Regions from separate parts of the Novosphingobium sp. BF6 genome, predicted to be linked through region 1. Evidence: riboswitches for the same ligand, from Rfam matches in the RefSeq annotation. Region 1 holds a riboswitch; the other holds the start of a gene.
What was found. A riboswitch is a leader RNA that binds a small molecule or an ion and turns the genes downstream of it on or off. The one in region 1 is predicted to bind cobalamin.
Positions count from the first base shown of each region.

Region 1 (7,664 bases):
GTCCTGTCCCCCGCTCCGCTCATCCTGAGCTTGTCGAAGGATGCTGGCGCCGCGCTGTGGTCCTTCGACAGGCTCAGGACGAGCGGGGTTTGGGTCGTTTCGCTGACCCATTCCGCCGCGAGCAGTTCGAGCCGTTCGACGGTGTCGCCGTGGGTGCGCCATGGTTCATCGGATATCGCCCCGAGCGGTTCCGGTCGGGCGCCATTCCAGCGATCGCCCATCCGGCAGTCGAGCGGATCGAAATCCAGCCCGAAGTCCTCCGCCATCGCCCGCAGCAGCGAGGCCTGTCCGTCATGGTCATAACCGCGCGGGGTGCGGGCCAGTGCCACCAGCAGGTCGCGCCGCAATCGGCCTTCGGGCGATCTAGTGAAGACATGCAGACCGTCGCGGATTTGCAATTCCTTCAACTCGCACAGGTAGTTGTCGATGGCCGAGAGCGCATCGTCATCGTCGCCGCTGGCCCCGGCATCACGGTCGAGGCCATGGCTGCGCGCCAAATCGAGAATGTCCCGCCGCAGCCGGTCGAGACGGCGCGGGTCCATTCCGGCGGCGAGGTAGTATTCGTCCACCAGCGCCTCAAGCTGCTTGAGCGGACCGTAAGTCTCGGCGCGGGTCAGCGGCGGGGTGAGGTGATCGACGACCACTGCGCCGATGCGGCGCTTGGCCTGCGTGCCTTCGCCGGGGTCGTTGACGATGAAGGGATAAAGTTGCGGCAGCGGCCCGGCGCATATCTCCGGAAAGCACTCGCGCGAGAGCGAGATGGCTTTGCCGGGCAGCCATTCCAGATTGCCGTGCTTGCCGACATGGACCACCGCCTGCGCGCCGAAGTCCTGCGCCAGCCACACGTGGAAGGCGAGGTAGGCGTGCGGCGGCGGCAGGGCCGGATCGTGGTAGCTGGCCTTGGGATCGATATTGTAGCCGCGCGCGGGCTGCACGGCGACGGCGAGATTGCCGAAGCGGTGCACCGGCAGGCGGAACGCGCCGTCCCGCACGAACGGATCGGCGGATGGCTCGCCCCAGCGTTCGACCATGGCCTTGCGCGCGCTTTCGGGCACCGCGGCGAAGGCGGCTTCGTAGGTCGAAAGCGGCAGGGAATCTTCGCCGGGCCGGTCCAGCGATGTCAGGTCGTTGGTAACGCCGCCGGTCATCACGCGCATCAGCGCGGCGCCGTCCTTTGGCGCTTCGCCGGTATCGTAACCTGCCTCGGTCAGCGCGGCGATGATCGCGGCGGTGCTGGCGGGGGTGTCGAGGCCGACGCCGTTGCCGATGCGTCCGTCGCGGTTGGGGTAGTTCGCCAGCACCAGCGCAACGCGGCGCTCGGCGGACGGGGTACGGCGCAGGCCCGCCCAGTTGGCGGCGAGATCGGCGACGAAGGTCACCCGGTCCGGCGCGACGCGCGGAACGACGATGCCGCACTGGGTCACTTCATCGAAGCGCTCGGCGGCTTTGAAGGCGACGGCGCGGGTGAACAGGCGCCCGTCGATTTCCGGCAGCGCCACGTTCATGGCGAGATCGCGCGGGCCAAGGCCGCGGGCGGCGCCCTGCCACTCGCTTTCCTCGACGCCCGCGAAGGCGACTTGCAGGATCGGACAGTCGGCCTTTTCCAGAACGCCCGGCTTGCGGTCGTCGCCTGCGGAGGAGGAGGCGAAGCTGGTGGCATTGACGATCACATCTGGCGCGATCTCGCCCAGCAATCCGCCCAGCCAATCCACGGCGAAAGGCTCCCGCAAGGCGCGGACGTGAACGGCGGCGACGTTGAACCCGCGCTCCCGCAGCGCCGCGATCATGGCATCCACGGCGTCCGTCGTGCCAGCGATCATCAGCGCGCGGTAGAACACCAGCAGGGCGAGCGGGCGACCTTGGGTCCAGCCCGCCTGCACTTCGGCAAGCCCGGGGCGCTCGGTGCCCGCAAGGTAGAGCCCGGCATCGGCCACCGGCACCGGATCGTCCGGCTCGCCTGCGTCATGGCCGATGGTCCGGGCGGCGGTGCGCAGGAACGACAGGGCATTGGCCGTGCCGCCCTGCCGCAGATAGTCGCGCATCCGCTCGCACAGATCGGCGGGCAGGGTGGAGGCGCGGTCGAGTGCGGGATCGGCCTCTCGGCCATCTGCGATGGCGGCGAAGGCAATGCCGTTCTCGCGCGCGACGCGGGCGATTTCGTCGATGCCGTAGCCCCAGTAGCTCTTGCCGCCGAGCAGGATCACGCAGACGAACGTGGCCTTGGCGATCACCTTCTCGACATAGAGATCGATCGAGTAGGGATGGCGCAGTTGCAGCAGGTTCGCGAGGCGAATGCTGGGCGCGCCTTCTGGCATTCGCGCCGCCGCGCCCGCGAAGCAGGCGAGTTCGCTGTCCGCCACGGTGAGGATCACCATGTCGCCGGGAGACTGGTCGAGGTCGATCGCCTCCTCGCCGTTGGAGCTCGTTCCCGGCGTGGCGGACAGCAGGTGCATCAGGCGTCTACAGTGCCGAGAACTCCGGCAAGCCCCGCCTCGATGGCAGCGCGGTCCAGCCCTTTCTGGCCGATGACGACGAGCTGCGTGCGGCGCACTTCCTGCGGCAGCCATGCACGGTCGTAGAAGTGCTGGATGCGCGGGCCAACGGCCTGCACGACAAGGCGGCTGGGCTTGCCGCCGACCGCGACCATGCCCTTCACGCGCAGCACGTCATGCTCTGCGATCAGGTCTTTCAGGCGAGCGAGCAGGGCGTCGAGATCGGCCACATCGCCGCCGGAGACGACGAAGCTGTCGAAGTCGTCATGGTCGTGGTCCTCGTCCAACCCGTCGATGTGCGAGGGTCGGGAGTCGAGATCGTCCTCGGCAGCGGCGGTGATGCCCAGCAGCGCGGCGATATCGACAGCGCCGTGATCGGCGCGCACGATCTTCACGCCGGGGCGCGTTTCGGCCAGCACCAGCGTCTCGACATGGGCGAGGGCATCGGCATCGACGAGGTCGGTCTTGTTGAGCACGACCATGTCGGCGCAGCCGAGCTGTTCCTCGAACAATTCTTCCAGCGGGCTTTCGTGGTCCAGCATCGGGTCCGCCGCGCGGGCCGCCGCCAGTGCCGCCTCGTCGGTGGCGAAGCGTCCCGCTGCGACGGCATCGGCGTCGATCAGCGCGACCACGCCGTCAACGGTGGCGCGGGTGCGGATGTCGGGCCACTGGAAGGCCTTTACCAGCGGCTTGGGCAGGGCAAGACCGCTGGTTTCGATGATGATGTGGTCGGGCTTGTTCTCGCGGTCGAGCAGCTTCTGCATGGTCGGCAGGAAGTCGTCGGCGACGGTGCAGCAGATGCAGCCGTTGGCCAGTTCGACGATGTCGTCTTCCGGGCAGGCTTCGTCATTGCAGCCCTTCACCAGTTCGCCGTCGACGCCGACATCGCCGAACTCGTTGATGATGAGCGCGAGGCGGCGGCCCTTGGCGTTCTGGAGGAGGTGGCGGATCAGCGTGGTCTTGCCGGCGCCGAGGAAGCCGGTGATGACGGTGGTGGGAACTTTGCTCATATATCGTCTCCCGCGCGCCAGCGACCTGAAACGGCGGGGCTTCCCGTCGCGGGCGCGACGATGGCGGCGCGCCGGGTCGGACCGGCGCACGGGCGCCCGACACGGCATGCCGCTGCGGCCCCGGCCGCATGCATCACGTCGCTCAGACGGAAGAGTTACCGTGCCTCGGCCATCCCCTGGACGCGGGCAAGAGCGACATCGACGCCGGCAGGTTTCCTGGCTCGCGGGTCATCACGCGATGCACCGCCTTCCCAGGCCCCGCATGATTTAGCGTCCGGCCCAGTGGCTGCGGCGGAGATCGTCGTCCCGCCGCGAATGTGCATCGCGCTCGCCGCTTACAGTTGCAGGGACAGCCCCGGTTCCGGATGGCGAACCATCCTTGCCGTGTTCCCATATTAAGCCCCTTGCGGGGCACCGGCGCGATCATGTCCGAGGCACAACGTGTCCCTCGAACCCGGAGGCGATTAGCTGGGCGCGTGCTCGCTCGCAAGCCCCAGCGACTGCAATCGCCATGAGCGGTTGAACGAGAGCACCGTGTGCGAGAGCGGCGCCACGTCGATGGCGAGCGTCGCGGGCAGGGGAAGGGCCAGCGCATGGGCGAGGGCGGCGCGGACGATCATGGGATGGGTGATCGCGCAGACCGGTGCATTCTGGGCGGCCATGCGGTCCATCCATGTTCCGACGCGATTGCGGGCCTGCTCCATGGTTTCGCCTCCCGGCGCACCCCGCGTCGGGTCCGCGAGCCAGAGGGCCAGCGCGCCCGGTTCGCCAGCCTCGATCTCGGCGAAGGAGCGGCCGGTCCAGCTGCCATGGCCGAGATCGGCAAGCGCGGTGTCCCCGCTCGCAACCAGCTTCATCGCCGAGACAGTCTCGGCGGCGGCGCGGGAAGGACTGCGATACACCGCCGCGCGGAAGCGATCCGGAAGCGCGGCGCGCGCGGCCGCGCGGGCACCGGCGACATCGAGCGGTTCCGCCGGGTCGGGAAAACCGCCCTCACGGCTCGATGCCGTGGCGGCGATGCAGATCAGCAGAAGGGGCGTCGCCAAGCGTAAATTCCGTGAAGTCGTTGACGCCGCAGCCCGCGCGGTCCTAAGGATGCGGCGTCGAGTATCGAAGAAGCCGGTGAGAATCCGGCGCGGTCGCGCCACTGTAATCGCACGGGAACCGTCCCGTCGAGAGCCAGACCTTCCTTCTCGGCAGCAGATTTTCCGGGGACGCGCAATCCCGCCAAGGAGCATGACAATGGCTGTTTCCGCCGCAGTTTTCGATGATGCCTTCATTCCGGTAGAGGGCGGCAATGCCATTCCGCTTGAAGACATCGCCCCCTGGGCCGTGCTCGGCACGCTGCTGGCGGTGATCTTCATCTATTTCGTCAGCACCGAGCAGGGCGCTTTCTCGCTGTTCCAGGGCATGTACGTGCACGAATTCGTGCACGATGGACGCCATCTTCTCGGCTTCCCCTGCCACTGATCCAGCGATGACAAGAGACCTGCTCTGGCGCGGGATGCTTGCCGGCATCCTGGGCGCGCTGCTTGCCACGCTCTTCGCACGCGGTTTTGCGGAACCGCAGATCGATCTGGCGATCGGCTATGAGGAAAGCCACTCGGCCCCTGCCCCCTCTGAACACGCTGCGCCTGAACATGCGGCTCCCGAACACGCCGGAATGGCCCACCCCGAACCGCAGGAAGAGGAACTCGTCAGCCGCGATACCCAGAAGGGCGCGGGGCTGGTGACGGCGCTCGCGCTTTACGGCGCGGCGGTCGGCGGGATATTCTCGCTCGTCTTCGCTTATGGCTATGGCCGCATGGGGCACCTCGGCCCGCGCAGTTTCGCGCTGCTGCTGGCGGCGTTGACGTTCGTGCTCGTCGTGGTGGTGCCTGCAATCAAGTATCCGCAGACCCCGCCCGCCGTGGGCAAGCATGAGACGGTAGCGCTGCGCACCGCCGCCTACTTCGGAATGATTGCGCTCTCGCTTGGCGCGGCGGTCGTTGCGGCGCGCATCCGCGGCGCTCTGGCCCGTCCGGGGCGGGGGTTCGATGCGACCCTGCTCGGCTTCGTCGTCTATCTCGGAATCGTCGGTCTCGGCCAGTTCCTGCTGCCGACGATCAACGAAGTCCCCGGCGATTTCCCTGCCGTGCTCCTGTGGAATTTCCGCGTCGCTTCTATCGGCACGCAGTTGGTTCTCTGGGCGACGATCGGACTGGCTTTCGGCCTTTGGGCGGAGCAGGTTCTCAAGCGAGCTCGGTAACTTGCAGCGCAAAGCTCCGATATAGTTCAGGAGCTTTGCGCTTTGACCGTGCGGCGCAGCGGTGCACGACTCAGCTCGTTACCCGCCTGCGTAGTTTTCTGAAGAAGTTTGAGGAAGATAGCGCCTTCTTCTGTCGTAAGATGCGAAATAAGGTCGGCCTGAACTTTCTCCACCAGGGGAGCCGCGATATCCAGCACCTCTCGGCCTTGGCTGCTTAACATCAGCACACGCGCGCGCCGGTCGGTCGGGCTGACCTCGCGGTCGACGAGACGCTTCTGCACGAGCCTGTCGATCACCCCGCCGATGGTGACGCGATCGTAGGCGATCATGCCTGCCAGAGTTTGCTGGTCCAGCCCCGGATGATCGGACAGCGTCAGGAGCGCTGCGTATTGGACCGATGTGAGGTCGAGACCGGCCTCGGTCATGCGCGCCGCGAAACGGGCAACGGAAATCTGTTGCAGGCGGCGGATCAGGTGTCCGGGCATGGTCTCTAGGTCGCTCATGGCGCCACCTAGCGTGAGAACCGCCGTCTGCTCAAGATGATGTTACGCGAGATTGGCCTCTGCCGGTTGTTTTGTAACGATTTTGACGGTCTGATCGTTCAAAATGGCGTCGAAGAAGGCGCCGAGCCGGTCGTGGGCATCGAGCGGCAGGACCTCGGCGATATACTGATCGGGGCGGACCACCACCATGCAGCCGCGGTCCCGATCGATTCCGCGCATGGCGAAGATGTCTCCGGCCTCGGGATCGACACAGAAGGCCTTTTCGTAATCGCGCAGGCCAAGCCTTCCCTTGCGCGGCCAGAGCCGATCGGGAAGTGCGTCCATCGACAACGATCGGTGCGACTGCTGGAACACGGCGCGAATATCGAACACGGCATCGCTGTCGGCGTCGGCCGGCGTGTGGCGGCGCAGTGGCGAGCCGGGGTCATTATCGAGGAAGCGGCAGAGTTTGCCGACGGCGTCGTCGGCAGCAAGAGCGTCCCTGCCTGCGAACAGATAGATCCGCCAGCGCCCATCCGCTTCGGCGACATGCCCGAGGTGCATCGGCCTGGCATCGGCGAGGCGCACGACGGGTGCGGAGTGGAAGCGCATGCCGACCTGGAAGCCTTCGGCCAGATGCTGGTGCTTGCCATCCCCGGTGAGCGGCGAGGGACGATACCGCGTGGCGGTGCCCGCAGTGAAGCGGCCCTGCTTGACGAAATAGCGCTGGAATTCGGCGGGATCGATGCCGTTTTCGTCTTCGTCGGTCTTCGGCTTGGCGCTGAACATGGCGGCGAATTCGCGGTCGAAGTCGATCAGCTCCTTGGCGATTGCCTGGCGCTCGGCCGAATAGCTGTGCAGCAGGTCGGGCGCCGCCTGCCCCTGAAGCACGGCAGCAAGTTTCCAGCCGAGATTGAAGGCGTCCTGCATCGACACGTTCATGCCCTGGCCCGCCTTGGGGCTGTGGGTATGGCAGGCGTCCCCGGCGATGAAGACGCGGGGCGCTTGGCACGCTTCCTCCCCGGCGGGCACGTCGTCGAACTTGTCGCAGATGCGCTGGCCGATCTCGTAGACCGACCACCACGCCACTTCCTTCACGTCGAGCACGTAGGGATGGAGAATCCGCTGGGCAGCGGCGATCAACTGGTCCTGGGTGATGTTCTTCGCCGCGACGCGCTCGCCCTCTCCGAGCTTGTCCAGTTCGATATAGAGACGCACCAGGTAGCCCCCCTCGCGCGGGATGATGAGGATACTGCCCGCGTTCGCCGAGTGGATGGCGGTCTTGAGGCGGATGTCGGGAAAGTCGCTATAGGCGAGCACGTCCATGACACCCCAGGCCTGGTTGGCGGTTTCGCCGCTGAGACGGCGGCCCATGGCCTTGCGGACCTGACTGCGCGCACCGTCGCAGCCGACGACATAGCGGGCGCGGACC
Region 1 covers NZ_CM177776.1:1,359,324-1,366,987, forward strand. Annotated here, with positions in the region: gene cobN (cobaltochelatase subunit CobN) at 1-2,453, opposite strand, end outside; gene cobW (cobalamin biosynthesis protein CobW) at 2,453-3,502, opposite strand; cobalamin riboswitch at 3,692-3,936, opposite strand; gene AC4D6D_RS21205 (histidine phosphatase family protein) at 3,967-4,548, opposite strand; gene AC4D6D_RS21210 (CbtB domain-containing protein) at 4,745-4,972, shown strand; gene AC4D6D_RS21215 (CbtA family protein) at 4,980-5,750, shown strand; gene AC4D6D_RS21220 (MarR family transcriptional regulator) at 5,777-6,253, opposite strand; gene AC4D6D_RS21225 (FAD-binding monooxygenase) at 6,296-7,664, opposite strand, start outside.

Region 2 (7,664 bases), 450 kb from region 1:
GGTGGTGCGCGGACCGTATCGTTCAGGCAGGTCGCGCCAAGGCGCACCGGACCGAAGCACCCAAAAAATACCGTTCAGCACGCGACGATCATCAACACGGGGCACGCCTCGCGGCTTATTGGGCAGCAGCGGCTCGATCACGCGCCATTCGAAGTCGGTCAGATCGTATCGGCTCATGCCGAGCCAGAATCACCTCCCAAGCGCCAAGGAAAGGTCTTTGTTGGCGGCGTGCCCAACTTTGCGCTAAACCGCCGGGGCCAGCGTGACGGAATTGGTAGACGTATCACCACAGTGATCCTGAGCCTTACGGCTTAGGTTGCGGGTTCGATCCCCTGCCGTTGGCGTCCCATCTATGGGTTCACGACCTAGTCCACGCCCAGAAACCGGCCATCGGTATCGAAGCGGCAGTTGAAGAATTTTGTCCCTTTGCTGCCGTCGCTGCGGTCATACCAGCCCTGCACAATGTAGCCGTTGCGTTGCTGGATGGGGGCATTTGCTGTGACTTCACTTGGACGGCGATCAAATCGGGCACTGGCCTCGTTCCGACAAATCCGGGAAAGTTCGTCTCCGGCGACGTAGCCGTGGGAAGGGGCGCTACGACGATCATACTCAGTAGCGCGGCGATCATTGGGGCCGGCGCCCATTCGGCAGTCGGCCGGTAGCGTTGGCGTGACCGAACTATAGCGCCCGTCCATCGTTGCGACGGTCACGCATTGATGGCGGTCCTTGCTCCACCAATAGGCATAACTGCGATCGTCGCCCTTCTCACCGCCCACGTTGCGATACCCGCGACGTTCCAGTTCCGCCTCAGCTTGCCCAGCTCGTGCCCCGACCATATCCTCTAGTCCCGTGGATTGGCCAAAAGAGTTCGACGGCGCCAATGCTGTGGCGACCGCTGCAAGGGCTAAAAAGCGGGAAGAGGAAGGCATGCACGCACCTCATCGACAAGTTTGGAACTGTTCAACCTTTTAAATTCAACTGGTTCTGCGCGCCACGGGAATCCACACCACTTTGCCCAGCCCAAGTCAATTTCTTGATTTTCATCGGAATTTAGGCGCGCAGCCGACTAATGTGCTCTTCAACCCATCGGCGCGGGCGTCGTCCAGCGATTCCGAAAGTCAGCTTTCGCGATGGCCAAAATGGCCGCTGAGCGAACGGGATGAGCGCATACCGGCCGTCGAGTCATGACCAAATCCTACACTCCACGAATTTCTTGCTATCCCGTTCGATAACCCATAGTGCCCAGCCGTCCCCCTGACGGGGGATGAGATCGCGTTGGTGCTTCGAAAGAGGCTTAAAAGGGAACACGGTGAGAGGGCTCGTCCTTCGAAGCCGAGGCTGTCCCTGCAACTGTAAGCGGTGAGCGCGATGCATATCGCGGCAGGCCAAGGAGCCTTGCCGCAGCCACTGGGCCGGACGCTAACTCCTGCGAGGCCTGGGAAGGCCGTGCATCGCGCGACGACCCGTGAGCCAGGAGACCTGCCAGCGTCCGGTCGCTCTTGCCTTGGTCCAGGGGATGGCCGCGGCACGGTATACTCCGTCTGAGCGACGAACTTGCGGCCAGGCCGCAACGGCGGGTTTCGCCGGTCGCTCGTTCGCGCCCGGATTCCGCCGCTGCGCCCGCGCGGGGGAAGTCCCTCACGCGGGAACCTGTCCGTTCGACTGGGAAACGCAACGGGGATACTATCATGAAAACCAGAACGCTTCTTTCCGGCCTGCTGCACGCGGGCGCGTCGCTGGGCGCGCTCGCTCTGGCTGCCGGATCCGCACAGGCGCAGGACTCCGGGCCGGACAACACCGAAAGCCGGGCGGAAAGCATCGTCGTCACCGCGCGCAAGGCCGGCGTCCTGCAACTGGACCAGACGGCGAATGCGTCGAGCCGCCTCGGGCTGACGCCGATGCAGACGCCGGCCAGTGTCGATGTCATCACCAAGGAGATGATCCGCAGCTTGGGCGACCGCACCGTCGTCGCTGCCGCCGCACGGGCGCCGGGGCTCATCAACAACAGTTCGGCCTTCGGCTATTCGCTCAGTTCGCGCGGGTTCACCGGCTATACCTCGGTGATGCAGCTCTACGACGGGATGCGCGTCTACACCACGACCACGCAGACCTTCCCCGCCGATCCGTGGATGGCCGAGCGAATCGAAGTGCTGCGCGGCGCGGCTTCGGTGCTCTACGGCGAAGGCGGCATCGGCGGCGCGATCAACGTCGTGCGCAAGCAGCCCAATACCGATCATGTCGAGGGCGAAGTGCGCCTCAGCGGCGGTTCCTTCGATACTTATGCGGCGGCGGGCGGCATTGGCGGACCGATCGGGGACAGGCTCTCCTACCGGGTGGACGTCAGCTACAATCGCTCGGACGGGTGGATGGAGCGTGGCCGGTCGCGCAGTCTGGCGCTCTCGGCGGCGCTGCGCTGGCAGGCCCGCGACGATCTGGTGCTGACCTTGACGCACGACCGCGCCGATCTCGACCCGACGATCTGGTACGGCACCCCGCTGCGCGACGGCAAGCTGGTACGCGATTTCCGCAAGAAGAACTACAACATCGCCGACAGTTCGCTGCGTTTCGACGATGCCTGGACGCAGGCCAAGGCGGAATGGACGCCTGCCGAGGGGGTGACGATCACCAATGTCGCCTACTACCTCACCGGCTTCAAGCACTGGCGCAATGCCGAAGGCTATGCCTGGTCCGGTGACCAGATCCGCCGCTCCAGCTATCTGGAAATCTTCTACAAGACCAAGCAATGGGGCGACCGCTTCAACGCCGTGTTCGACCACAAGCTGTTCGGCCTGGACCACCGCCTGAGCCTCGGCGGCGAGTACAATAGCGGCGACCTGCTGCGCACCGACAGCTCGCCCAACACGCGCTTCGACCTGATCGATCCTTACGACTATACGCCGGGGACCTTCCTCGATGGCACTTTCGGCACGCGGTACAAGTACAAGACCGATGTGCAGCAATGGGCGCTGTTCGGAGAGAGCAGACTGTCCTTCTCCGACCGGCTCTCGCTGGTGACGGGCCTGCGGTACGACCGCCCGAAGACCGAGCGCCACGATGCGCTCGATCCCGCGACGGACTATACCGCGCGCTATCCCAGCACCAGTTGGCGCGTGGGGCTGGTCTACAACCCGGTCGATACGGTCTCGCTCTACGCGCAATATTCGGCGGCCGCCGATCCGGTGACGGCGCTGCTTACCGCCACATTGGCGCAGACCAGCTTCGACGTTTCGACCGGGCGGCAATGGGAAGCCGGGGCCAAGGCCACCTTCCTCGACGGACGCGGCGAGTTCACCCTGTCCGCCTATCGCATCGTCAAGAAGAAGATCCTGACCCGCTCGGCCAATGATCCCACGGCATCGGTGCAGGTCGGCCAGCAGTCGTCCTACGGCGTCGAGGCCTCGTTCGGGCTGGCTGTGACGAGGGACTTCAGCATTCTCGCCAATGGCACGATCCTGAAGGCACAATACGACGATTTCGACGAACTGGTAGGCACGGCACTGGTCAGCCGGGATGGCAATATGCCGATCGGCGTGGCGGAGCAGGCGGCCAACCTTTGGCTGTCGTGGCGACCGCTTCAGCCGCTGCATCTCGACGCGGGGCTGCGTTATGTCGGCAAGCGATATTCCGATGCCGCCAATACCCGGCTCATCCCGGCCTACACGCTGGCCGACGCCTCGGCTCGCTACGACCTTGGCGAGAAGACGAGCCTAACGCTCAATCTGCGCAACGTCTTCGACAAGATCTACGTCCAGAACAGCTATTCCACCTCGCAGTGGATCCTCGGCGAACCGCGCAGCGTGGCGGTGACCTTCGAGCAGCGGTTCTGACGGTATGGCGAGGCAGGAACCCGGCTGGCGCACCGTCACCGCGCGCGTGCTGGCGGCGAGCGCTGGGGCCTATGCGCTATGCTACGCCTGGATCGGCGCGGCAGTGCGGCTGCTGCCGATGGAGGCGGTGGACGCCACTATCCTCGCCACCTGCCTCGCCTTCGTACTGTTCGTCGTCGTGATCCTGCGGGCCTTCGCGCTCCGCAGCGCGCGGCGCGTGTGGCTGGAATTGCTGGCGGGCACGGTGTTGCCGATCTGCCTGATGCTGGCCGCGATACCGGGAGGCTGGCGGTGAAAGACACGCTGCGCCAGTCGATGGGCTGGCTCCATACGTGGTGCGGATTGCTGTTCGGGTGGGTGCTTTTCGGGGTGCTGCTGACCGGATCGCTGGCGGTATTCTATACCGAGATCAATCTATGGACGACGCCCGAACTGCGCTCTCCCGTCGCGATCGATCGCAGCCATGCGGTAAGGATAGGGCGGGACTACCTCACCCGCGTCGCACCCGATGCGCGGCAGTGGCGGATCGTGATCCCCACCCCGCGCGAGCCGGTGCTGCGCCTCGTCTGGACCGACCGCGCAGGCAAAGCCACGACGCATCGGCTCGACCCGCAGACCGGCAGACGCATCCCGCGCGACATGGACGCGGGGTTCTTCTTCATGCGCTATCACTACACGCTGGGGATCGACCGCAAGTCCAGCCAGCTCGGCTTCCTGATCGTCGGCGCGGCAGGCCTGGCGATGCTGGCCGCCTCGATCAGCGGGGTCATCATTCACAAGCGGATCTTCCGCGATTTCTTCACTTTCCGCCCCAGGGCCTCGCGCCAGCGGGCGTGGATGGACGCGCACAACGTCCTCTCGGTGCTGCCACTGCCGTTCCACGTGATGATGGCCTATACCGGGCTGGTTCTGATCTATTACGCCTATATCCCCGCCGGGGTGGCCATGCTGAACGGCGGCGACGTGAAAGCTTATCAGAGCGCGGCGGCACAATCGGTTTACATCGACAAGAACACGCCGCCGGGACCGGTTCGCCGCACGGTGGAGCTGATGCCGCTGGTGGCGCGCGCCGAGAAAGCCTGGGGCGGTGGGCCTTCGGTGAATATCTATGTCGCCAATCCCAACCGCGCCAACGCCGCAGTCGAAATCTGGCGCCAGCGCGACGACCGCATCGCCAATTTCCCGGACCGTGTGGACTTCGCCGGCACTGACGGCAGGTTGCTGCGGGTGCTGGTGAAGCGCTCGCCTGCAAGGGAAGTGCAATCCTTCCTCGCCGGACTGCACTTCATCGAGTGGGGCGGCGTCGGCGCGCGCTGGCTCTACTTTCTGACCGGGCTTTGCAGCGCGGCGATGGTCGCGGCGGGACTGGTGCTGTTCACCGAGAAACGCGCCCGCCGGGGCATGTCGGGCTCCCAAGCGATGGCGAGCCGGATAACCGTGGCTGCAATCGCCGGAAATATCATCGCCTGCGCCGCCTATCTCCACGGCGAGAAGTCATTACCTTCCGGCGTCGAAGACCGGCACAGCCTGGCAGCGTCCATTTACTTTTTCGCCTGGCTGCTGAGCCTCCTGCATGCCGTTGTACGGCCCTGGGCCCGCGCATGGACAGAGCAGTTGCGTGCGGCGGCGCTGCTCTGCCTGACTATTCCGTTGAGTACTGCCCTCGCGGGAATGCCGCTGATGTCGACGTTGGCTGTTGGTGATGGGATACGCTCAGGCGCAGATCTGACGGCGCTGGCGATAGGCTTCATCTTGTGGATTTCGGCAGGCAAGCTTGATCGCAAGTCGCCCGGGGGCGCTGCGCGATGATGGTGAGCATGGCCCTGTCCCTGATCCTTGCCGTGACCGGCTTCGGTGCCATCCGGCGCGGCGCATCCCGAAGACACAACATCTATCGAGCGGCCTGGTGCGCTGCCGGGACCGTATTGCTGGTTCTGGCGATCCTTCCCGTTGCGCAACCGGCCGCGACCATCGTGATCGCCGCGATGCTATGGTTCTTCTGTATCCTGCCGGTAGCCGGGCTCATTGTCGTTTTTGGAATGCCTACTCCCCGATAATCAAGGCCACGCCGCGTCGCTCTTCGTAAGAGCTGATTCAGGATGCCCCTATGGCAGGTTCCAAGATGGTGCCGAGCAACTGGGAATGACCGGAATGGGCGCATTCCGGCCAAACACCTTTGCGATGGTCAATACAAGCTTAGCTGCCATTTAGGGCGCTCAATCTCACTGCTCACAAACGACCTTTTTGCGAGCCGTTATCAATTTCGGCTACGGGCGCGATGATGTCGACCAAAATCCAGCCCGCGCGCCAGAATCCGTAGAAGCGAAAAGCGTATGGCTTGGAGCTCCTTGCGCAAGCTTAACGTCTGACGTCGCTGGCGGATAAAGAGAACCTATCTAGTTCCTCGGGCCCAATCAAGCAAATGTCCCCGGGCATCGTATGCTTGAGCACCGTGTAGGCAAGACCTGCCTGTGCTGTCTCCACCAGTCCTGAAGCGTCGAGCCACTTGTGCAACACGCCGGCAGCAAAGGCGTCGCCCGTGCCGATGCGATCGACGATGCCGGTGACATCAACCTCGTCCGTCTGGTGCGCGCCATCGCGTGCATCGAGCCTTGCAGCGATGCGGTGATGATTCGAATTGACCACATGTCGCGCGGTGGAGGCGATCAACTGCAGCCGCGGGAAAGCTGCGAAAGCCGCCTCCGCAGCCTCGCGTCGCCGCTCCGAACCCTCGCCCGAAAAAGTCGTGCCAAGAAGCAGCGAGATGTCGCGATGGTTGCCGATCATCACCGTCGCCGACTGCATCAGGTCGGTCAGGATCGCGCGCGGATCGCTGTCCCATGCATCCCACAGCAGCGCGCGGTAGTTGCCGTCGAAGCAGATCGGCACGCCGGCCGCATTGGCCGCGGCGACGGCGGCTTGCGCCAGCGCCACCCCGCCGGGGCCCAGCGCCGGCGTGATCCCCGACAGGTGGAGCAGCCGCGCGCCATCAAGGGCCGCCGCGAAATCGAACTGTTCCGCCGTCGATCCGGCGAACACCGAATCGGCACGGTCATACGTGATCGACGAAGGCCGCAGGCCCGCTCCGCTCTCCAGGAAATACAGGCCCATGCGCCCCGCATCGCGGCCGACATGCGTGGTGTCGACACCGGCGGCGCCAAGGACCGCGCGCGCCTTGTCGCCCAGCGGGCTCGACGGCAAGCGCGTCAGCATCCGCACCTCGTGCCCCAACGAGGCCAGCCCCGCCGCGACATTGGCTTCCGCCCCGCCGACGACCATGTCGAGGGCATCGCACTGCACCGTCAGGCGCGAACCAGGGGTGGCGAAGCGCAGCAGCACTTCACCGAAACAGACTATGGGACCGGTAATGGGAAGGCTCCTCTGCGTTCCGGGCGTCAGATCTTTGCGCTCATCAGGAAGCGTTCGCGGCTTTCCTGTGCCTTGCGCTTCAGTTCGGAGATGGCGCGTTCCTCCGTGGCGTCCAGCATCGAGCCGAGCAGGCGCTGGAAGTGCTGGCGCATCGCCAGGCGCGCGCCCTGCGGATCGTGGCTGCGCAGCGCCTCCACCACGGCGGCGTGCTCGTCCTGCCGGGTCATGCCGTCGTGATGGCAGACGCTTTCATGGGTGTGCCGCACTTCGGGCAGTTCGGTGCGCAGGCGCCAGAGCGTGCGGATCACATGCGTGATCGCCGCATTGCCGGATGCCGAAGCAATCGTCATGTGGAATTCGCGGTCGATCTCGGTCGACTTCTCGTCATCCTGCTCGACCGCCATGGCGGCCAGCAGATCATCGAGCTTCGCCAGCGTTTCGGCCGAAATCACCGGGGCTGCCAGCGCC
Region 2 covers NZ_CM177776.1:1,806,942-1,814,605, forward strand. Annotated here, with positions in the region: partial or broken gene AC4D6D_RS22965 (IS5 family transposase) at 1-177, opposite strand, end outside; tRNA gene AC4D6D_RS22970 (tRNA-OTHER) at 257-344, shown strand; gene AC4D6D_RS22975 (hypothetical protein) at 366-929, opposite strand; cobalamin riboswitch at 1,260-1,501, shown strand; gene AC4D6D_RS22980 (TonB-dependent receptor) at 1,689-3,827, shown strand; gene AC4D6D_RS22985 (hypothetical protein) at 3,832-4,122, shown strand; gene AC4D6D_RS22990 (PepSY-associated TM helix domain-containing protein) at 4,119-5,636, shown strand; gene AC4D6D_RS22995 (hypothetical protein) at 5,633-5,884, shown strand; gene AC4D6D_RS23000 (sugar kinase) at 6,186-7,196, opposite strand; gene AC4D6D_RS23005 (FadR/GntR family transcriptional regulator) at 7,223-7,664, opposite strand, start outside.
Region 2: linked by a shared signal. The riboswitch ahead of AC4D6D_RS22980 (TonB-dependent receptor) and the one ahead of cobW (cobalamin biosynthesis protein CobW) in region 1 are both predicted to bind cobalamin.